3 regions of the Shewanella sp. W3-18-1 genome follow, and region 1 is predicted to be linked to each of the others. Evidence: predicted binding sites of a transcription regulator. Region 1 holds the regulator's gene; each other region holds the start of a gene.

Region 1 (7,911 bases):
CGCGCGAGTGAAGTGGCTAATTATCTAATGAGTAAAGGTATAGCGGCTTCACGTGTTAAATCTAAGGGAATGGGAAAGGCGAGTCCAATAGCATCTAATGCCAGTGCTGAAGGGCGAGCACAAAACCGTCGTGTTGAGATTGTATTAACACCTACGGGCTAAGTGCTGCTCAACAATCAAAAGTCGCCTGCGGGCGACTTTTTTGTATCCAGGCATTTATTATTTCCCGTTGAGACAATATGTCTTTAGTCTGTTAAGGCTTGAGTGATCTGTACTGCAATTGTGCAGCTTCCTTCGGCTAGATGATGATTTGTAGTTGATCTTCAAAGCTATTTCACGTGTTGTATGGCAAATATTGAGCAGGGTAAGGCTCAATACCTAGAGGAGAAGATCATTATGATGAAGAAAAATATACTCGTAGCCTTAAGTTTTTGCCCCGCTATGATGGTTTCGATAGTACAAGGTGCCCCTGTGACTGCCGAGGTCGCTCCAATTGAACTGCGTGCGGCGGGTAGCTTAAAAGCGGCGATGAACGATATTATTACCGCCTACCAAGCCCAAACTAAAGATACTGTTGTTGCGCAATATGCACCTTCTGGACTGTTGTTAAAGCGTATTCAAGAGGGGGAGCGCGTCGATCTCTTTGCCTCAGCAAATATGGCCCATCCTCAGGCGCTTGTTGATGCAGGGTTTGGGGAAAAGGTGCAAATGTTTGCTCGTAATCAGCTCTGTGCTATTGCTCAAAATAGCGTCTCTCTTACAAGCGCGACACTGTTAGATACACTGCTCGATCCCAATATTAAAGTTGGCACTTCTACGCCCAAAGCAGATCCCGCAGGAGATTATGCTTGGGCAGTGTTTGATAAAGCACAAACGCTAAAACCAGATGCAAAAGCTATTTTAGAGGCCAAGGCATTACAGTTGACTGGAGGGCCCGATAGTGCGAAACCGCCCAAGGATCGTAACCCTTATGGTTGGGTAATGGAAAACAAGCAAGCGGATATCTTTTTGACCTATTGCACAAATGCAGTGCTGGCTAAAAATGAAGTGCCTAGTCTACAGATTATTGATTTACCGACAAGTCTTGCTGTTGGGGCCGACTATGGTTTACTTATCCTGAAAGAGAGTAACGCCTCGGCCGCTCCTTTAGCTGAGTTTATTTTATCGGCGAAAGGACAAGCTATTTTAAGTCGTTATGGCTTTCAACCACCGGTAAATTAGCTTCAATACCAATCATAAAAATATGGCTGATATTAAAACGGCGCAATGAATCGCGCCGTTTTAATGTATTACCACCTTTCGATGGTATGACTATATGACATCCTCTTTTATGCTAATTCATTAAATAGAGGGTGGCTAAACCGAGAAAGGCGAAAAGCCCTGTTACATCTGTGACTGTGGTTAATACCATACCGCCAGCTAGCGCGGGATCGATTTTGAGTCGTTTTAATATTAGCGGAATGCTGGCACCCGCGAGCCCTGCGACTGTCATATTGATTAGCATTGCTCCCGCAATTAAGCTGGCGAGTGCGGTATCTCCTTTCCAAAGGGATACGGCAACAAAGACCAGTATTGACCATAGCAAGCCATTGAGAAATCCAATCGCCAATTCTTTACCAATAAGCCAGCGGGCATTGCTTTGGCCAATATGCCCAAGTGCTATAGCGCGAATGACTAAAACAAGGGTTTGATTACCCGCGACACCACCCATACTTGGAACTATGGTCATTAATATCGCAATAGTGGCAAATTTCTCGATAGTCCCTTCAAACATACTACTGACAGAGGCCGCAAGTAGGGCGGCAAACAAATTGATGGTCAACCAAAGTGAGCGACGAAAGGTACTTTTTAGCACTGGTGCAAAGGTATCTTCATCATCGTCCATGCCTGCCATTCCCATCATAGAATGTTCGGCATCTTCACGGATAACATCGACGACATCATCAATAGTGATCCGGCCGAGTAGTTTGTTATCGCTGTCCACAACGGGCGCGGATACCCAATCGTGACGCTCGAATAATTGGGCGACTTCACTGTCTGACATACCCACTGGAATGCTCTCAATGTCAGGATCCATAATATTACGGATAGGCGTGTTGGGATCGCAGGTGAGCAGATCGGCAAGTCTGACACCGCCGAGCACTTTATCCTGTTTATCGACCACATATAGGGTGTCAGTGGTATCGGGGAGGTTACCCCTTTGCCGCAGATAACGCAGTACAACATCGATATTAACGTCTGGCCTTAGGGTGACGGTATCTGTATTCATCAAGCTGCCAGCCGTCTCATCAGGATAGGACAGCGCTTGCTCCACTCGTTGACGATTTTGTAGGCTCATCGACTGTAATACTTGTTTATAAACCGTATCTGGTAGACTTCGCAGAATATAGGCGAGATCGTCCGTATCCATACTCGCAGTCGCCTTTGCAACTCGTTCTGGACTCATGGTGCTGATCAGCGGATCTTTCAACTCTTCACTCAGTTCGTCAAGAATCGCCCCTAATTGCTCCTGATCAATTAATTGCCATAGGACTTGCCTTGCCTTTGGTGGTGAAGATTCGAGGATTAAAGCGATATCCGATGCTGCCATATTCTGTAGCATTTGCCGCACATGGACAAACATACCGCTGCTAAGGGCTTTGCTGAGCTGGTCGAGGCGATGTCCGACTTGATGACTGTCTGAAGCTTCTACGGGCATTTGTCCTCCATAATATGGTGAGGGAAACGGATAATTAGCGACTATTTTCACTGAGTGTGAATATAGCCTAGTCAAGGTAATGGGTTTGATCAGCGGACGCAGGGGACATATTGTAATTGAGCGTCACAGGGAACGTCGAGTCACAAATGAGTGCCGATTGAGTATCAGTGAGCAGTACAACGGGAATAGGTTAAGTATAACTTTGCTTAAGATCAGCAGGCTTCGTCAAATTTAGCATCGATTAATGCGCAAATAGCATCAAGCGCGGGTTCTGCATCAGGGCCCTCTGCAATTAGCTTGATGGTTTTTCCCATACCTGTTTCAAGCATCAAAAGACCAAGCACACTTGCCGCTGAGGCTTGTTTATCGCCTTGTATTAACGTTATTGTTGCATCAAACTCAGAGGCCAGTACCACCAATTTTGTGGCGGCGCGTGCGTGTAAACCGAGCTTATTACAGATGGTAATCTGACGTTCAAGCTTTGGCATGATCTAGCTCTCGATGGCGTACATTGACCTTATGTTTACCATTACTAAATCGCTTCGCTAATTGTTCTGCCACATAAACCGATCTGTGCTGTCCACCTGTGCAACCAATCGCAATGGTTAAATAACTGCGATTATTACGCTCAAGGTGTGGTAACCAGGTTTCTAGTAAGTTTTCTATCTGCCAAATGAACTTGTTTACCAGGGGCTGGCGATTCAAAAACTCAGCTACAGGTTCGTCTAGGCCTGTTAATGGACGCAATGCTAACTCCCAATGGGGGTTAGGTAAAAAGCGCACATCGAACATAAAGTCGGCTTCTGTAGGCATGCCATTTTTAAAGCCAAAGGACTCAAAGTAGATGACTAATTCTTTATCAACGCTACCAAGAAGAATTTGTCTGACTTGATCGCTTAAATCATAGATATTTAAATTTGAAGTATCTATGTAGTGATCTACCAGTTTGGACATAGGTTCGAGCAGTTTTCCTTCAAGTTTAATGGCTTCTTGTAGGGATACTCGACTTTTAGATAACGGGTGCAGGCGGCGTGTTTCACTGTAGCGTTTAAGTAACACTTTATCGCTTGAATTGAGGAAGAAGCTGGTAATCTCCGTCCCTGCTGGCAGGTTAGAAAGTTGCTGAACCAGCACTTTATCTTGCTCTGGCATATTACGAACATCGACACTAATGGCGACAAGATCGTTACTGCCTTTGAGTTGCTCAAGCAAACTGCCTATTAGTGGCAAGGGAAGATTATCGACACAATAATAGCCGAGATCTTCAAGTACCCTAAGTGCGACAGATTTGCCTGAGCCAGAGCGGCCTGACACTATGACCAGTTTCATCCAGTGATTACCTGATAGAGTTCCGTTTCATCATGCGTCTTACGCAGTTGTTTTAATATTTGTTTATCACTTAGCTTTTCTGCCATGCACGACAGCGTGCTTAGGTGCTGTTGGCATTGATCCGCCGGCACAAGCAGTGCAAACAAAATATCAACAGGTTGCTTATCGATAGCGTCGAAAGCTATCGGTTCCTCACATTTTACGAGTATTGCAATGGGTTGTGTAATATCGGTTAATCGACCATGTGGAATGGCGATACCGTTACCTATACCTGTGCTCCCCATCTTTTCGCGCGCCACAAGGCTTTCGAAGATCTCTTGAGATGAGAGGGTGGGGTACTGGGCAGCGGCTAAGTCACTGATGAGTTCCAGTACCTTTTTTTTACTGCCCGGAGTGGCGCAGGTAGTGCACTCCGGCCTCAGTATGGTACAAAGTTCCATTATTAGTGTTTTGTTAACTTCTCTTTGTGTTTAATAACCTGACGATCAAGTTTATCGATCAGGACGTCTATGGCAGCATACATGTCAGTATGCTCTGAAGTTGCAAAAACTTCACCACCGGTGAGGTTGATTCGCGCTTCGGCAATCTGTTGCATTTTCTCAACATTGAGCACAACGTGCACATTATGGATCTGTTCGAAATGGCGTTCAAGTTTTGAAAATTTTTCCTCTACATATGCCCGTAACGATTCAGTAATCTCGATATGGTGTCCAATGAGCTTTATTTGCATAGAAACGTCCTCCGATATCCATAGTAGGCTATAAACTTTTACGCTGATTGGAAGGGGGAATAAGCATTGCTTCTCGATACTTCGCAATGGTTCTGCGCGCAACATTTATTCCCTGTTCTGCCAGAAGTTGTGCCATCTTGCTGTCGCTTAATGGTTTTTTCTGGTTTTCCGCGGCAACCAGTTTTTTAATAAAGGCTCTGATTGCTGTGGATGAGCACTCACCGCCATCGTCAGTCCCGACATGGCTTGAGAAGAAGTATTTTAGTTCAAAAAGTCCCTTAGGGGTATGCATGTATTTTTGAGTTGTGACCCGTGAGATGGTCGACTCATGCATTTCAACCGCTTCGGCTATATCGTTAAGTACCATAGGTTTCATGGCTTCTTCACCGTACTCAAAGAAGCCTTGTTGGTATTGAACGATACAATTGGCCACTTTGAGTAAGGTGTCGTTACGACTTTCTAAGCTCTTGATAAACCATTTGGCTTCCTGCAGATGGCCACGAATAAATTGGCTATCTGCTTGGCTTTTTGTGCTGCGAGCCATGGCGGCATATTGCTGGTTTACATTGATTTTGGGCATGCAATCTGGGTTGAGTTCTACCACCCAACGGCCATTTTTCTTCGATACCGACACATCTGGGATCACATATTCTTCATCTATCGGTGTGATCAACAAACCTGGGCGAGGGTTCAGCGTTTGTATCAGTGCGATACCATCCCGAAGTTCATCTTCCTTCAGTTTGGTTTTACGCATTAACAGCCTAAAATCGCGAGCAGCGATCAGATCTAAATGATCTTTGATCAACATGCGGGCATTTTCGAGATGTGGTGTGTCCGGCGAAAAATGGGATAGCTGGATCAGTAAACATTCGCTGAGATCTCTTGCTGCAACACCAACAGGATCAAAGTGTTGGATACGCTTAAGTACAGCTTCGACTTCGTCCAACTCAATCTCAGGGTTTCCCATCGCTTCGAGAATATCTTCAGTGCTTTGGGTGAGATAGCCCTGATCATCAATAGCATCAATAATGGCCGTGGCAATGGCAAGATCGGTTTCAGAGAAGGGGGTGAGGTTTTTTTGCCATTCTAAATGTTCATGTAGGCCCTCGCTGGTTTCCCCCTGAAAGGGCATGTCATCTTCTCTACTGCCACCCGAACCTGAGTTGGGTGAGGCGGTAAACACTTCATCCCAAGTGGTATCCATGGGAAGTTCATCTGGCATCGATTCTTTGGTCAAGGATTCTGCGGTATCAACAGTGGAGCTATCTTGTTCGGGTGGCAGTGGGCTTGATTCGCTGAAATCTGTGTCTGATAAATTCTGGTTGCGTTCTGTAGGTGCGTCAAATTGCTCATCTTCCAGCTCAAGAAGAGGATTAGAGTCTAAGGCTTGCTGGATCTCTTGTTGTAATTCCAATGACGAGAGCTGCAACAGACGAATCGCCTGTTGTAATTGTGGCGTCATGGTTAACTGTTGGCCCAGTTTGAGCTGGAGTGACGCTTTCATGTTACCGCTGATCCCTACGTTATTATTTTTGAATGAGGCCGTTTGTTATCAGTGAGTGGAGTCTAGTCGCAATAATTTTATGCTATGGACTCCGCTGGAGTAACTATAGCCTGAATTGTTCACCTAAGTACACAGCCCTAACTTGCTGATTGTCTAAGATCTCTGCAGGAGTTCCCTCGGCAATCAGGTTTCCGTGACTCACAATATAGGCATGTTCACATACGTCTAATGTTTCTCGGACATTGTGGTCTGTGATAAGTACGCCTAAGCCACGACTCTTAAGTTGTTCGATAATTTTTTTGATATCGATAACGGAAATCGGATCAACGCCCGCAAAAGGCTCATCGAGCAGAATAAACTTGGGATTGGCCGCGAGGGCGCGGGCAATTTCAACTCGGCGACGTTCACCGCCCGATAAGGACATCCCTTGGCTATCGCGAATATGGGTAATATGGAACTCTTCGAGTAGGTGCTCCAGTTCTTCTTCGCGTTCTTCGTCTTTTAGCTCTTTACGGGTTTGTAATACCGCCATGATATTGTCGTGAACGGTCAGCTTACGGAAGATACTGGCTTCTTGTGGTAAGTAACCAATTCCTTTGCGGGCGCGAAGATGCATAGGATCTGCTGTTAAATCATCATTGTCGATAAAAATATGGCCTTTATCGCTTTTTACTAACCCAACCACCATGTAAAAGGTCGTGGTTTTACCTGCACCATTTGGGCCTAGCAAACCAACAACTTGGCCAGTTTTGACTGTCAGACTGACGTCTTTAACCACTTGGCGGTTTTTGTAGCTCTTGGCGAGGTTTTGTGCTCTTAGGGTAATTTGGGTCATTGAGAGTCCTGCTCTTTCACAGGTTTATCTGCGGGTGTTTGGGGTTTGAGATCATCCTGATAGCTTTCGGGTTGAATAATGGTTATCACGCGGTCATCACCATTCCCTGTGCTTTCTGCGATCAGTTTTTGTTGAATGATGTTGTAACGAATGAGGTTACCTGTCACTTGACTACCCGCTTGATCGAGGGAGGCCGAACCTGTGAGTGTTAATGTTCTTGTTGCCATTTCATAGCGAATTTCTTTAGCACTAGCAGATGCAGGGCGACCGTCATCTAAGATTTGGGTGTAAGTCGCGGGGTTGCCTGTTGCCACTAAGATTTTACTGGTTTCACCATCGGCAGAAAATGCGCGCAGCTCTTGTGCATTGATTTTAATCGAACCTTGGGTGACTTCTACTGGGCCAAAGAAGATGATTTGGTTGTTTTTAATATCCGCCGTTTGGCTCACAGCCTTGATTTTCACTTCTTGCTGCAGATCTGCGACTTTTGCATAAGTGCTCATGCTCATTATCAGCATTAAGCTGGCAAGTAATATCTTATTTTGCTTCATAGGTTCCTACTACCTGACTGGTCAATTGGACTTCCTGCGCGTTCAGGTCCGCATAAAGGCCTTGCCCTTGGATATTAAAATCTTTCCCTGTGACGTAAATGATACGGTCAGAGGTCATTATCATAGTGTTTAGATCAAGTTCTAAAAAACTAGTCGATAAGGTTTGTATCGGCTCTTCTGGGCTGATGGCATCGATAATAACATTATTTTCTAATACAACCTTGCCTGTTTCTTTGTTGAGTTGTCCTTGATCCGCTCTGATCT
Region 2 (7,911 bases), 2.3 Mb from region 1:
TTGCCGTAGCTTGCTTCTGCGCCACTTAAGGTTGTTTGCCCAATGCGTAATTCTCTTGCCGCATAATCATTGTAGATACGCTTTACGTCATCAACGTAAGTCCCTGTACCATAAAAACTATTACCAAAGCGTTGCGACTCCAGCGTTGACTGAGTTGCCACTTGTCTGTGATAGCCTGCGGTATTCGCATTAGCAATGTTATTACTGGTAACCCCTAGCTGCGATTGAGAGGCAAGCACACCAGTACGTGCAATATTTAATAGGTCAATCGCCATTAGCCGACACTCCTCAGAACGAATATCCTATGAAGATTTATCATTTGTCTTCTCCTGGCAGTATCGACTTAAGCTCTTGGCTTATGGTCTGCATCACTTTAATGACTTTCTCAGCATATTTAGGATCAGTGGCATAGCCCGCATCCTTCAATGCACGAATAAATTGGGTTGGTGAAGCGGCGACTTTTGTAGCACCTTGATAACGCTCACCTTCAGCAATAAAGGTGACAAAATCATTGAAACTATGCTCAAAGTCGGTGTAAACACGAAAATCGGCTTTCTGTCTCACGGCAATACCCTGTTCAAATTCCAAGGTACTCACGTTAGCTTTATCTCCAAGCCAACGGCGATCAGCTTTAATATTGAATAAGTTGTGGCTAGGCGCACCATTACTGCCACGTACTATTTTTTGTCCCCAACCGGTTTCGAGTGCAGATTGTGCAAGTAGCACTTCTGGTTTCGTACCTAAAGCCTTAGCCGCTTTTTCAGCATGGGGATACAAGGTCGCCAAAAACTCTTCTCGGCTACCAAACTTGAGCGTTTTTTGAGTTTCTTTAAATGCCACAGTCGGCAAAATCTGGCCACTGATGACGGTCTCAATCGGCGATAATGGTTGCTCTGACCACGCAGGTTTGGGCGTATTTATCGCGAGTGAAGGTATTGGAGTGTCGATATCCAATGATGATGTCACAGCCTCGGGTCTATCGGACTCAAATGTTGGACGAGCGATATACGTTGGGATCTGTGTTGAAGAACTCACAGGTGGTGTTGAAGCATCAAGTACATCTTGGGTTGATGTATTTTGTGCAGGAGCTGTGAATGCTTTATCACCTCGCTGTAGTTTTTCACCACCATCATTACGTAATACTGAGGCTGGTGTAAGCTGGCTAGATTCAGGCGAGAGCTGCTGCACCATCATGTCAGCCAGTCCTAATACTCCTTTATCTGACAAATCCACAGACAATTGCTGATCACGCATTTGTTCATAGAACTTAGTGTATTGGCTATTGAGGGGACTATCCGATTCAAATACCGCATTAGCATCGCGCATGCTTTTCATCAACATTTGCACGAAAATGCCTTCAAATTGTTGGGCAACTTGTTTTAAAGTGCCCTTCTCATCTTTCTGTGCCTGAGCGCGAAGTGAATCTAAGCCTCCCAGGTCAAGAAAATGTGATGAACTTGAAAGCTTTTCCATAGTTTTCCCGACAGAAATTAGATGATGATAAGCTCACCATGCAAAGCACCTGCCACTTTTAACGCTTCTAGGATAGCAAGTACATCTGAAGGGGCCGCACCCACTAAGTTGACGGCTCTGACTAACTCGTCCAAAGTGGTTCCTGGGCTAAACATAAACATACGGCGATCGCTTTCACTGACACCTATTGTGGTGTCAGCCGTCACAACCGTTTCACCATTAGCCAATGCATTAGGTTGAGATACCTGCGTTGCTTCTGCAATAGTTACGGTTAAACCACCATGGGTTATTGCCGCGGGCAGTAATTTTACGTTTTGCCCGACAACAATCGTTCCCGTACGTGAATTAACAATCACTTTGGCTGATTCTTCTGCTGGAATAACATCCAAATTTTCGAGGGTTGCAAGAAAGGATACCCGCTGTGAGACATCTCTTGGGGCACTGACTTGTACTGATGTAGCATCTAATGGGCGCGCCATATCTGGCCCAAGTAAATCATTAATGGCATCAGCCATTCGTTGAGCGGTTGAAAAATCGGCACGGCGCAGGTTAAACGTCAAATAATCGCCACTTGAAAATGGCGTTGCCACACTACGCTCGACTATCGCACCGTTTGGAATGCGGCCTACTGTAGGCGTATTTTGAATAACTTTAGAACCATCCAAACCTTCAGCACTAAAACCACTCACCACTAAACTCCCTTGGGCAATGGCGTACACATTACCATCGACCCCTTTGAGAAACGTTTGTAATAGCGTGCCACCGCGCAAACTTTTAGCCTCACCTAAACTCGATACAGTAACGTCTAATTCTTGCCCTGGTTTTATAAACGCTGGCATATCAGCGTGCACAGCCACTACCGCTACGTTTTTGATTTTGGGTCTAAAATTATCAGGTAAATTGATCCCGAAATTTTTTAGCATCGTTGTGAAGGTTTGCTCGGTGTAATTGGTTTTCTCACCAGTACCAGGCAAACCAACGACCAAACCATAACCAATTAATTGGTTACTGCGAACACCTTGAACATTGGCAATATCTTTGATTCTCTCTGCCTGACTAGGCAAAGAGAATATCAGTATGGCAAGTGCGATAATCCGTTTAAATCTCATGATTTGACTCCTCAGAAAGGCCACCAATCGCTCATAAAGAACTGGCTCAACCAACCGACTTTTTGAGCATCTGCAAAGGTGCCTGTGCCACTGTATTGGATACGGGCATTAGCCATACGTGTTGAATCTATTGTGTTATCAGGCTTGATGTCCTGTGAACGGACAATACCTGTAACGCGAATAAACTCATCACCATTATTGATAGAAATCCACTTCTCACCACGTACCACTAAGTTACCGTTATTAAGTACTTGCATGATATTGGCGGAGATACTGCCATCAAGACTGTTACTTTGATCTGCATCGGACTCGCGCTTAGTATTCATACTGTCTTTGTAGCGCAAATCTAAAGGCACGCCGGCGACAGAGATATTGCTTCCAGCGGCATAGATAGGATCTAAACTCATATCAGATCCTTTTTTGATCTGATTGCCCGCACTCTTTTTCGCCTGAGTCGCTTCCTTTAAGACGATAGTGATAATGTCACCCACTTTGTGGGCTCGAATATCAGAATACAAACTCGCCGCTTGACTATCCTGATAAATAGAGCCCGTTGCGGCAATTTTTGTCGGGGGAGCTTCTGGATAAACGGGTGCATAAAAAGGATCGTCAGCAATCGGCTTTTTTTGTGTCGAGCTACACGCACTCAGCAGAAGGGCTGCGGCCAATATGAAATATCTAGCCATGATATGTGCCTCTATAGGTTCTGATTCACATACGCCAACATTTGATCTACCGCTGAAATCACTTTGGAGTTCATTTCGTAGATACGCTGGCTTTCAATAAGATTAACAAGCTCTTCGGTCACATTGACGTTGGAGGTTTCTAGTGCTCCCTGCCGAATAGCCCCCATCCCATCCAATGAAGCAGTGCCTTGAATAGGCGTACCGCTCGCCCCGGTTTCTGTATATAGGTTTTGGCCCATAGGATCGAGACCTGATGGGTTAATAAAATCCGTCATACTGAGCTGACCAACCACTTGGTTTTCGGCGGCTCCTGCCGTTTTTACTGACACTTCACCTTCTGCAGAAACGGTAATACTGGTTGCATCTTCGGGAATCGTAATCGCAGGTTGCAGAACATAACCTGATCCCGGCGTTACAATTTGCCCTGTATCATCTAATGTAAATTGACCATTACGGGTATAGGCAGTGGTACCGTCGGGGAGCTGTACCTCAAAAAAACCAGGTCCCTCAATCATCAAATCCAATGAGTTATCCGTTGTTAACATATTGCCTTGGGTAAACATTTTTTGTGTGGCGACCACTTTTGTACCCGCACCAATGTTTAATCCATTGGGTAACTTAGTGTTTGATGCACTAATCCCTCCCGCTTGGTTAACAGTTTGATATAACAAATCTTCAAATACCGCTCGACTCTTCTTGTAACCAACAGTACTGGCGTTGGCAACGTTGTTTGAGATCACCGCAATATCTGTTTGCTGCGCGTCTAAGCCAGTTTTACTAATCCATAACGCCGGATGCATAATCTATCTCCTAACTAATACGCATTAATGAAGATGAAGCACGGTCAATTTCTTCCGCGGTTTTCATCATCTTGACTTGCATTTCAAACTGACGTTGTAATTCGATCAAAGACACCATCTCATCGACTGGATTGACGTTACTGCCTTCTACTGCACCACTTTCCACGGCGACATTAGGGTCTGCTGGAGCATCGTTACCTGACACAAGTCTGAATAAACCATCTTCGCCACGCATCATCTGGGCATTACCAGGATTGACCAGTTTAAGTCTGCCAACCTCTTCGATAACCTCTGCGGTAGCACCTTGAGGACGAACAGAAATAATCCCATCCTGGGAAATAGTCACTTTATCTATGGGTAACGGCAGTACAATTGGCCCGGCATCTCCCATCACCGGATTACCTCGGTCGTTATGCAAGAGACCTGTCGCATCAAAACTCAAGCTGCCAGAGCGGGTATAAGCCTCTGCCCCATCTTTTGCCTGCACAGCAAACCAACCATCGCCCTTAATGGCAACGTCAAGATCTCGTCCTGTCGTCTTAATTGGGCCTGAACGAAAATTAGCAGACGGAGTTTCGATCATGGCAAACACCCGTGTTGGTAATCCTTCTCCAAAGGCTTGCATTGATCTTGCCTGCGCCATATCAGACTTGAAGCCGTCAGTATTCGCATTGGCTAAGTTGTTGCCTCGTAAGGCCAACTCATTCATATTTTGCTTAGCCCCACTCATGGAGATATACAGGAATTTGTCCACAAGACTGCTCCGTCAAATTTTCTACCTGACAATAGCAAAGCAAGCATCGTGCCAACAAAAACGATACCTAATATGTTGATTAATTAGAAAAATTAGAAGGGATTATAGGGGAATACGGTAAAGAGGCTAAGTGTTGCCGCTGGCGGCAACACTTACGGTAACGTCAAAAACTAGCGGATCTGTAGCACAGTTTGTTGCAGGGTGTTATTAACTTCCAAAGTACGAGAGTTTGCTTGGAAGTTACGCTGAGCGGAAATAAGATCCACCAGCTCAGTGGTCAAATCGATATTCGATTGCTCTAACGCAGAAGAACTAATACTACCGAATGTGCCACTATTTGCCTCACCTGCTAGTGCAGGGCCCGAATTTAAGCTCGCCTTCCAAGAGGTATTACCGACTTGGGTTAAGCCTTGTTCATTAGCAAAACGAACCAAAGCAACACGCGCTAAGGGGACCGTTGAACCGTTAGAGTAGCTGGCCGTGATTAGACCATCTGCACCAATTTCAACGTTTGTTAGGCGGCCAACCGTTGTGCCGTCTTGAGTTAATTCTGTCGCCGCAAAGGGAGCTGCATACTGGGTAGGGGCATTAAACTTAATTGTTAAATTTTGAGTACCATCGGCACCAGGCCCCAATACTCCTGCACCACCCACACCAAGGGTTTCTGTTGTCACTATTGCAGGATCGCTCCCCGTATAAACACCAACTGAGTTAAACTTCAGTACCGAGCCTCTCCAACCACCAGTAGTTTCTGCGGTAGCCGTTCCATCGGGTACACCGTCACCATCTGTATCTGTTTGATAAGTACCAGCAGCTCCATCAACATCTACTTGCTTACCATCAACCGCATAGTAGGCAACCCAGTTGTTTTCACCGTTGTATGCCCCATCAGTGGGCTTAACAAAGTAGGAGGTCATAATATGTGGCTCACCGAGTGAGTCATAAATCGTCATTGAGGTGACACTGGTATACGTTTTAGGATCTGTCGGATCGAACGCAGCGGGATCGAGTGACCCCTCTTTAGCATTTAAATTCATCTGAAAACTGACATTCTCAGTCTTTACTGGGCTACCTGCGGTATCGGGGATTTGAACAGGTTTAGCAGTCGTTAAACTGACAGACGTTGAGTTCCCTTCTTTATCAACGGGAAAGGTTTGCAAGTAGTTACCAGATGAGTCAACCATATAGTTACTCGCATCAACTTTAAATGCACCAGCCCGAGTATAGGAAAAATCTAATGTGCCAAGCTCTGAAGATGTGACAAAAAAACCACCACCTTTAATCGCCAAATCCAGAGAGTTATTCGTTAACTGTAAACTACCTTGGTGGAATTGCTGCGCCACTTGACTCGTTGCTACACCGCCACCAACGGCCGTTTTAGAGTTAGAGAAAATCGAATTAGCGTAAACATCCGCAAATTCAGCACGTGACTCTTTAAAACCAACAGTATTTGCGTTAGCAATGTTGTTCGCAGTCGTGTTTAAATCTTTCTGCGCGGCAGATATGCCACTCAATGCAATGTTAAACGACATAATTCACCTCTACATTTGACTCAATTCAATTGTGGACGGGTAACGTCCAATTCATATACTGATAATATTAAGTTTCGGATACAGCCAACACATCGGATAGCTTAAAGGCCATCCCACCCCTTAAATTCAAAATAGCCCCTGTACTGGCAGTACCTAAAGAAACGCTACTGACATGTGCATAGGTGGATACGGCTAACTGTTGGGAAGTACCATCAACTAATCCGCTGGCTTTAATCGAATAATTACCTGCAGCAACGGGTTGGCCATTCTTATCTAATCCATCCCAATTGACATCAATATTACCGCCTTTACTACCATCAACATTAAATGTGGTAATCACTTGTCCTTTTTCATCCTCAACCCGCACATTGATCACTGGAATTTTTTCCGTTGTACTAATCACCCCTTTCATCGAAGGATTTTCACTAGAAACGTATCCAGTATCAGTGGGAAGTAGCACTTTTCGTCCGACAAGCCCCGTTGCTTGTAATGCTTGGCTCGATGTCATTACGCTATTTAGATTAACAATTTCTTTATTAAGCTTAGAGATGCCATCTACCGTAGAGAAAGAAGCCATTTGAGCAATCATCTGGTCATTATCCACAGGCTTAAATGGATCTTGCATGGATAATTGTTGACTTAATAACGAGAAAAAATCTTCTTGTGTCAACTGCTGACTTTTCGCTTCAGGCACGATTGACTCTGTTGGTAAACGAAGACTATCCAAAAAAGGATTTCCCGTTGTCGAGTTCGTTGTTACAGCACCTGATTGACTCTTAGTTTGAGTCGTTTGCGTTGACGCTTGATTAACTTGATTAATGAGGCTCACAGCTTACCTCCTAAATAACCCATGTTATTTACCCATCCCAAGTGTTTGTTGCAGCATTGATTTTGCGGCTTCAGCGACTTGAACATTCATTTGATATGAGCGAGAGGCAGAAATCATATCTGCCATTTCTTCCATGACATTTACATTCGGTTTATAAATAAAGCCATCGGCATCCGCCATAGGATGATCTGGTGAATACTCTTTGAGTAAGGGTTTATCACTTTCTACTATCCCCCTTACCGTTACCCCTTGAGAGGTTTGCTGTTGGCTCTGTGCTTTAGCCATTTCAGCTTCAAAAATAGGATGACGAGAACGGTAAGTTTTATCGATACTGCTTGAAACTGAGTCAGCATTTGCAATATTACTGGCCGTAGTGTTAAGCCTTACCGATTGTGCTGACATTCCAGAGCCAGCGACATCAAAAATGCTAAATAAACTCATGATTAATCACCTCTTAGTGCTTTTTTCATGCCACTAAACTTACTATCCAAAAACCCCAGTGACATTTGATATTCGAGGGCATTTTGCATAAAGGCAGATTGTTCCTGTTGAATATCAACAGTATTACCATCACCAGTATCAGGTTGATTTGGAACACGAAATTTAACATATTGGCCCGTTAATTCCGCTAAACCAAAGTGCCGTTCATTATCTCCCATATCGAGATGATTACGCTGTTGCTGTTGGCTACGAGCGGCTTGCATCGCAGCAGAGAAATCGACATCACG
Region 3 (7,911 bases), 2.4 Mb from region 1:
GAAATAGCTAAACTGGTAGATCTGCAACACGCCCATTTGGCTGTTCTTAAGCAAATTATACTCAAGGAAAAAGGCGCTTTGGTAGACCAAAACGCCGATTTGTTGTTGTCGCTTGCAAATGAAAAATCACAATGTCTAAAACAGCTTAAGGCAACTGATGAGCTGCTGGCCAATCACAACGATAAATCTCAGCTAACACAACAACCTGATCTTAACGATAAAATGGCAGAGGTTAAACGAGCGTTAACCGAATGCAAAGAACTGAATGAACAAAATGCCAGTTTGATCGAGATGAACTTAGCGAGTCTAAATCGCTTTGCTCAAGCCCTGCAAGCCAGTCGCAATGCCACTAGCCTTACCTATAACGATAAAGGTAAAACCTCAACAATCTCAAGTTTAGGTAATGATTTAAAAGCTTAATCTCTATTTCAGCTAGTCTCTCTCTCGCAAAATAATCGCCTGCAAAATCAATAACCTAAAAAACCGCGCAAATGCGCGGTCAATGTGTTTATAAGAAAGGGATTGATACGAAAGATTGACGTTTTACGGTGATATAGGACAAAACTTTTCCCACAGGATCTTTTCAACACAAACGCTCAATCACAACAGAGATCCAGCTAAAAAGTTTAGCTGACATGCACTTACCTTCATGCACGCAACTCCTCATTTGAGTAGCATAACTCCGCTTTTTGCTTCGCGATCAAAAGCTCCAAAAGCGTTAGTATTTTAGACGCAAAAATTTGCCAAAGTGAAATCAATATTTGGGTATGACATGCCTAAAAATACGTGACTTCTTTAACTTTTTGTGGACGGTTTTGTTGTTGATAAAGAGCCCAAACTTGAGAAAAATCAAGTTCTAACTCAGTAACATAATGCTCACCAGCGGGATAACTTTTTACAACTTTAGCCCCGCGTATGACTCCAGAAACCGAAGCTTTTACATTATCGTCCGTTAACATCCACTCACTCACACTGCTATTTGCCGTAATTTTTTGCCCATAAACTTGTTCGGCTAATTCGCGGTAAGCCACAATTTTTGATGCCTGCATAGCCATCAACACTTTTTGCGATTGCTCTTTAGCGGGTTGTGTCGCTAAGGGCGCGTAGCCAATTGCAGTGAGTTTAGGAAAACTCGGTGGCGGCACATCTTCCCACTGTACGTATCGGTCTTTCGTTGCACAGCCGCTTAACAAAAGCACTGCGACGAGTAAGAGGTATCGTTTCATTTTCCATCTCCTAACACACGTACTTCATTCATACCTGAACCTGTTTGCCTATATAAAATGCCATTTTGGGATACTACTTTTTCAGATGGTTGCATGTAGTTGGGCATTTCTTTTTGAGTCACATATGTCTGAGAAGCCGAAACCACGCGATTGTTACTTACATTAACAATACGTGTATTGATTGCCATGCCATTTGTTGTGGGGCTCATCGTCGATACGACTAAATGTTCAACGGGGAGATTGTTTGATAACTTTTGCCAATCCCGCGTCAAAATAAAGTCACCACTTGTCGTCACCCTTAAACCATCACCAAGGTTTAAATCTACAACATTAAATTGAAAGCTATGCAGTGATGTCATTAATCCTTGCTGTAACTGTTGTGCCATTGCATTAGTGTTGTTCATATCCCCCACCAACACAGGTGTTGTAACTACTATGGGTTGATCTGAACGGAGTGCATCATTTTGTTTAACTAACTCTGTGACAATTCGCTGAGCTAAATGATTAATCGTCGATGTTGGCGGCAAGCCATTGCCATCAACTAAGCTAGGTTTCGGAGGCACAACGGATTTAGCAACGCATCCACCTAACACTATTAGGATTAAGGGAATAATGACACGTTTTAACATTGGGCAGACCTCGTCTAAAGGAATTCTTGGCCATTTAAATGATAATTAGGCCACAGCTACAACACAGGAAATATCAAATGCAAATACCAGACCAAGACAGCAAATTGCCATTGGGATTATATCCATAGCTACTTTATCGGCAGTCATTAGTAAAACTTTATCTAAAGTCCCCTTTCAATAAGGCATGAAACTTGCTTTCTAGTCTAATAGCGTTGTCTGTCAGTAAACTGGCTAAATTAACAATCTCGTCATTCGTGATGGCACAGCATTAAGGACTGAATTGATGCACATATTAAGATCCGCTTCTATCATTAGTTTGAGCCTTACTTTACTTTCAATGTCTGTACAGGCTGAATGGATCGAAGCCAGTGGTGAGGCCATGATTATTAATGGCAATATAGCCCAAGCTAGGGAAGAAGCCATCAATCAGGCAGTAAGTTATGCAACGCTTAATACAGGCATAAGAATATCCAGCGAACAACAAACAACTAATGGCAATCTCACCCAAAGCAGCTTTGCGATAAATAGAAATGCCCAAGCAATCAGCATTCAACTGGTCAATGAGCGGATCCAAGGCCAAAGAATATATGTTTCCCTACGACTTGATCTGAATGAAGACCCTACGCAGCAATGTCCGAATGGGCAATTAAAAGCGGCTATTTTAATACCTCAAGCGCAAATAAAAGATCGCACCCAGCTTAGATACGGTCAACTCTCAGGGTTTGAAGAAATTATCTCCGAAAAATTGAGCCATAATATCGATAGCTATTCATCTACGAGTTTTAGCCACCTACATGCTAAAGAAAGACTCGATATTACCCAAGATTTAGTCGATATTCGAGGATATAGGCTACCAAATTGGTTGAGCGAAATAACCGACAGCCAATATATTCTTCAGCCACAAATTATTGATATTTCGACAGATCCAGTTAAATCAACCTTCCTCGGCATCTGGGATGAAGCCCCACAAAGACAATTTCAATTCAAACTTAATCTCTACCACGGGATCAGTGGAGAAGAAGTATGGAGTAAAAGTTACAGTACCTCTGCCCCATGGGAGTTTGAAGAACAAGCCGTAGTATCGCCTAATAGTGAAAGGTTTTGGCGCTCGGCATATGGCAGAAATATCAATCAATTAATGCAGCAAGCTACTCAAGATTTGGATAGCACACTCAACTGCCGTCCTTTACTCGGGCAAGTAGTGAGTCGCCAAGCTGATAGGATAATATTAAATTTAGGCAGAAAACATGGCATTCGTGTTAACGATAAATTCCAAGTAGTATTACAACAGAACTTGCCAGACAGACTCAATGAAATGCGTCCTGTCGCGACAAAAAGTCGCGCCACAGTCAAAATTGAACAAGTCAGTGAAGAAAGCTCAACCGCGGTGCTTGTAGACCAAAATGCTGTCTACAACGTACAGATAAACGACATCGCGATTAAGATTTAAGCAACTAAATCATAAGCCTTTTAATCACAGATAAAACCAGTATAATCACTCTCGTCTCTTCATAGCTCAACAGGATAGAGCAGCCGCCTCCTAAGCGGCCGATCGGGGTTCGAGTCCCTGTGGAGAGACCAGATAGTGATGTCGGTGATATCAAATAACAAAAGCTTCCGAGGAAACGGAATGACTGAACTATTTGCCAATAATCTACATATTATTACTAAACGCTGGCCGATTGTGGCTGCTGCGATCAAAAGCCAATCAATAGATCAACTTAATGCCCATCTTGTCATAGGCCGCGATCAAACCATTAGTGTAAATGGTATTCAGCTCAGTAGCCGTCACGACCGCATCGCTGAAGCACAACTTTTTATCAACACCCTTCCCCCAAATGCTCGCCAAGTAACAGTTTATGGGGTGGGTATGGGTGATGTACCTAGCGTATTGATTGAAAACTCTCACTATACTCGCATTGAAGTATGCATTTTAAATTTGGCAGTATTCGCGTTATTACTTTGTTATACCGATCAGAGAGAGTGGCTAGATCATCCAAATCTGACCTTACACGAACAAGCAGGAAAAACACTGAGTTTTCCATATATTGCAATAACTCCTGAACTCAATTTAGTTAGCAATGAAAATGCTATTATTCGTGATTTGATCATCTTTGAACTAAATCGCCACTATGTCAATCAAAAGCATATCAACGATATGAGAGTTGAATCTCGATTTAAGGCCAATATAAAAAATATAGAAAATGATCCAAGCGCGAATTTGCTAATCATGCAACATAGCAACCCACAGTGTTTTGTCATCGCATCAGGCCCAACCCTTGAAGATCACTATGATTATCTCTTTAAACAACGCCAGTTACCTGAAAGCATAAGACCATTAATGATTGCAGCAGATACTGCACTAAGAGGCTTAATAAATCATGGGATCTACCCAGACATAGTGATTAGTATAGATATAAATATTCGCCTTGACCATTTACCTATAGAAGAGACAGATAACATCTCATTGGTATACTTTCCTAAATTGGCACCTGAAGTAGTAGAAAAATGGAAAGGAAAAAAATATTGTGCTTACTCAAAGCATAAGCAATACGACGCTTTGGCTAATTCTCACCCTAAACTTCGTTTATATACTAATGGTAGTGTTATTCATCCAATTATAGATTTAGCAATTTATTTAGGCGCTTATGAAATATCAATGTTTGGTTGTGACTTTTGCTACACCAAAAATAAAACTCATGCATTTTGGCCTGATGGTTCATTAGGACCAAAAATAAATAATGCTAAACATTGGATCCTGAATGGACGAGGAAAAAGAGTACCAACAGACTTGAATTTTAGAGGTTATTTACGTAGTTTAGAAAATTACATTAAGACCAAGCCTAATGTGAAATTTTATCAATCAAGCCTTGAAGGTGCACGAATTCAGGGGACACAGTTTAAGGACTTTAATAGATGAATTATGAACTAAGATTGCAAGAGCTAATCGATAAACTAATTAACACTGCACATCATTTCAGGCTAGGACAAGAAGCTGATGGTTCAAAAAAACTAAGAGAATGCCTAAATATAATTGAGCCTATTATTGAAACATTAGATGCGGATGCTAAAAGTCAAATATTTAAAATAATCCCTCCAATGCTAACTGCCCAAGAAAATCAGGACTGGTTATCACTAGCGGACTTCCTTGAATATGAAATCCCCATTTTATTACAAAAGCAACCCATTCGAGCAGAGTTTTCAACTTAAAAGCAGATAGAAATAACTATCTACTTTTAATATTCCATCTTAAAAAGATCACCAAGAACGACAAAATAGAATAGCTTGTTCTAGATCATCTTTAGTATCAACTTCCCTTAATACGATCTCTTTTGAAGGAAGTGGTAAAGTTAACTCTATTGATTCAAAAACATAACCATCTATTTTTGTCAAGAAGTTACTAGGCGCGACAAAAACATTTGCCCACTCATACTCTTCACCTTGATAATTTCGATTAAAATAGGTGACAGATTCGCCTTCCAACCCAACGTATACAGCTTGTTCACTATTTGCTTTTGCCACCCCTATTAAAACATCAACAGAGCTTGCACTCTTAAGAAAAGCTAGCATGCTATTTTTTTCAACTAATAGATCACCATCTATATATAATGTTTTCCCTACTAAATTTTTAGCTCCTTGATAATAACTATAAGCTGTATTAGTCGTTGCATAATCAGGATTTCTTGCAATAATAACATTACGGTGATAAACAGAACAATATTCAACAACCATTTCTTCACGATAACCAACAACTACAACTATATTTTTGCAATAGCTATCAAGTAAATTAATCAACCTTGATAAGAGATTTGCTCCTTCAATATCAATCATACATTTCGGAATGCCAAGACCAATTCTCGCTCCCATACCTGCAGCTGCAATCACAACATTTTCAATAAGTTGCATAAAGAATCCCCACTATGAACAATATAATTTGCTAAATTTACGAGTGATTTAGGAGGGTGATGAATCGCCCCAAATGCAATTTTTATATCTGACTCGAGAAACATCGGAACATCATTCATTCCGTCACCAACAGCAATAACCCTGTCAAATCCCATTGCTCTGATATTTTTTATCGCTTCAGATTTAACTAAGACTTTATCAAGTTTGATATAACCATCACTATATTGAGCAGATGATGAATAATAATTACACTCAAACTTATCTAGTAAAGGCTTAATCCAAAGGTCAATATTGCCGGTTACAATAAAACATTGCTCACGATTGTCTTTTATAAATTTTAATAATTTTAAGTCTAATGGTACTTCATCTATAATTGAGTTAATTCTCTCAATTGAAACTGTTGATAACAATAATACTCTCAATTTAAAAGATGAGATAAAATCTATCACACCGTCCATAGTTAGCTTTGTCAATAATGCCATTTCCTCAGAAATATTTAATTCTGAAGCAATACATCCGTCATTCCGCAGCTAATTCCAGAATTTAAATAGTGTGATCTGGCGATCAGCTTTTCATAAAAACTACGACACCATCTTGACCGCGATCGACAGTTTTGATCTATTACTGCTATTTGACGGTCTCAAAATATGTCTACCCATCCTGTTATTAAACGCTTAGATCACCTTGGTCTCATTGCCGCCTTTTGTCACGAAATTGGCCTGCCACGGATGATAGATGCCGTTATCCCAAAATATTCTGACCACAATGTTTCTCATGGTGACGCGGTATTGGCCATGCTCCTAAATGGACTTGGCTTTCATAGCAGAACACTGCACATGTTCTCGGACTTTTTTAAGACCAAGCCTGTATCTAAGCTACTCGCCAAAGACATTGAAGCACACCACCTGACTGATGATGTACTAGGCCGCACATTAGATGCTCTATACGAAGCCGATGTCTCAGCGCTCTATCAGGTTATTGCTGAGCGTGTTGTTGATAAACTGGGCTTGACGACCGATTCTGTTCATCTTGATATCACTAGCTTCCACGTTGATGGTGAGTATGCACAAGATGAAAACACCAACGTGATTAAGCTTGTAAGAGGTTATAGTCGGGATCATAGGCCAGAGCTTAACCAAGTCGTGCTTGAACTCATCTGTGAAAACCAAGCAGGTATTCCTGTTTACATGCAAGCACTGAGTGGTAACACCAATGATGCCAAGGCATTCGCTGAAGTCACTAAAAGACACATACATTGCCTAAAAGCCGCGCAAAATAGTCGTTACTTTATCGCTGATGCCGCTTTGTACACCGAAGAAAGCATCTCCTCGCTAGATGAGCAAAATCAAAAATTCATTACCCGTGTCCCCATGACCATCAAGCTCGCAAAACAAGCACTACTTGCGCTAGAGCCAGAGCAATTAAGCACTATCGGTCATGGCTACTCAGGATGTTGGATAGACTCGGATTACGGAAAGGTCAATCAACGTTGGTTGCTCGTTCACAGTGAACAGGCCACCAAGCGGGAAGAAATCACTTTCTTCAAGAACTTAGAGAAAAACATAGCAAAAGAAATCAAAGCGTTGGAAAAGCTAAGTAAAAAACCATTCGCTTGTGAAGTTGACGCAGAATTAGCGTTTAACGATTTCAAGAAACAATGTGACTTACTTGGGTTTGAACAAGGCACTCTCATCAAACAGCCGACTTACTCTCATTCGGGCCGCCCAAAGACAGATGAAGCACCGACAGGATACCAATACTTTATCGAAGCCGCCCCCTTCACCGACCTAGAAAAAGTAAAACTGGCTAAGCTCAAAGTAGGCATGTTTATCCTCGCGACGAATGACACCGACAATGAAGCACTCACCATGGCGGCTCTTCTAGCACATTACAAATCGCAACAAAAAGTCGAGCGCGGCTTCCGTTTTCTAAAAAGCCCTGAGTTTTTAACCTCTTCCATCTTCTTGAAAAAGCCTGAGCGCATTGAAGCGTTGCTAATGATAATGACGTTGAGCTTGCTTGTTTACGCTAGTTTAGAACACAAAATCAGAGAACAACTCGCACAAACCGAAGCGTTCTTCCCAAGTATGGTAAAGAACAAGACGACCTCCAGACCGACGGCACGTTGGGTCTTCTTGCAATTCGAAGGC

What was found. Region 1 encodes sigma-54, which starts transcription at its own class of promoters, with help from an activator protein. Its sites were predicted from a motif close to GTTGGCACGNNNNTNGNNT; they were not measured.
Region 2: a site for sigma-54 is predicted at 4,860-4,878, ahead of flgF (flagellar basal-body rod protein FlgF). Genes of this name have one in related genera too.
Region 3: a site for sigma-54 is predicted at 2,034-2,052, ahead of SPUTW3181_RS07255 (flagellar assembly protein FlgT). Genes of this name have one in related genera too.

What each region holds. Positions count from the first base shown of each region.
Region 1 covers NC_008750.1:3,934,608-3,942,518, reverse strand. Annotated here, with positions in the region: gene SPUTW3181_RS17985 (OmpA family protein) at 1-162, shown strand, start outside; gene SPUTW3181_RS17980 (molybdate ABC transporter substrate-binding protein) at 397-1,221, shown strand; gene mgtE (magnesium transporter) at 1,334-2,698, opposite strand; gene SPUTW3181_RS17970 (HPr family phosphocarrier protein) at 2,911-3,186, opposite strand; gene rapZ (RNase adapter RapZ) at 3,173-4,027, opposite strand; gene ptsN (PTS IIA-like nitrogen regulatory protein PtsN) at 4,024-4,467, opposite strand; gene hpf (ribosome hibernation promoting factor) at 4,470-4,757, opposite strand; gene SPUTW3181_RS17950 (RNA polymerase factor sigma-54) at 4,786-6,261, opposite strand; gene lptB (LPS export ABC transporter ATP-binding protein) at 6,365-7,096, opposite strand; gene lptA (lipopolysaccharide transport periplasmic protein LptA) at 7,093-7,647, opposite strand; gene lptC (LPS export ABC transporter periplasmic protein LptC) at 7,634-7,911, opposite strand, start outside.
Region 2 covers NC_008750.1:1,593,726-1,601,636, reverse strand. Annotated here, with positions in the region: gene flgK (flagellar hook-associated protein FlgK) at 1-275, opposite strand, end outside; gene SPUTW3181_RS07335 (flagellar assembly peptidoglycan hydrolase FlgJ) at 316-1,473, opposite strand; gene SPUTW3181_RS07330 (flagellar basal body P-ring protein FlgI) at 1,491-2,582, opposite strand; gene flgH (flagellar basal body L-ring protein FlgH) at 2,594-3,268, opposite strand; gene flgG (flagellar basal-body rod protein FlgG) at 3,280-4,068, opposite strand; gene flgF (flagellar basal-body rod protein FlgF) at 4,079-4,822, opposite strand; gene flgE (flagellar hook protein FlgE) at 4,993-6,354, opposite strand; gene flgD (flagellar hook assembly protein FlgD) at 6,422-7,183, opposite strand; gene flgC (flagellar basal body rod protein FlgC) at 7,208-7,624, opposite strand; gene flgB (flagellar basal body rod protein FlgB) at 7,627-7,911, opposite strand, start outside.
Region 3 covers NC_008750.1:1,582,363-1,590,273, reverse strand. Annotated here, with positions in the region: gene SPUTW3181_RS07270 (flagella synthesis protein FlgN) at 1-420, shown strand, start outside; gene SPUTW3181_RS07265 (LPP20 family lipoprotein) at 777-1,226, opposite strand; gene SPUTW3181_RS07260 (FlgO family outer membrane protein) at 1,223-1,855, opposite strand; gene SPUTW3181_RS07255 (flagellar assembly protein FlgT) at 2,139-3,305, shown strand; tRNA gene SPUTW3181_RS07250 (tRNA-Arg) at 3,361-3,436, shown strand; gene SPUTW3181_RS07245 (motility associated factor glycosyltransferase family protein) at 3,486-4,775, shown strand; gene SPUTW3181_RS07240 (hypothetical protein) at 4,772-5,065, shown strand; gene SPUTW3181_RS07235 (NTP transferase domain-containing protein) at 5,114-5,761, opposite strand; gene SPUTW3181_RS07230 (HAD-IB family phosphatase) at 5,737-6,291, opposite strand; gene SPUTW3181_RS07225 (IS1634-like element ISSpu7 family transposase) at 6,409-7,911, shown strand, end outside.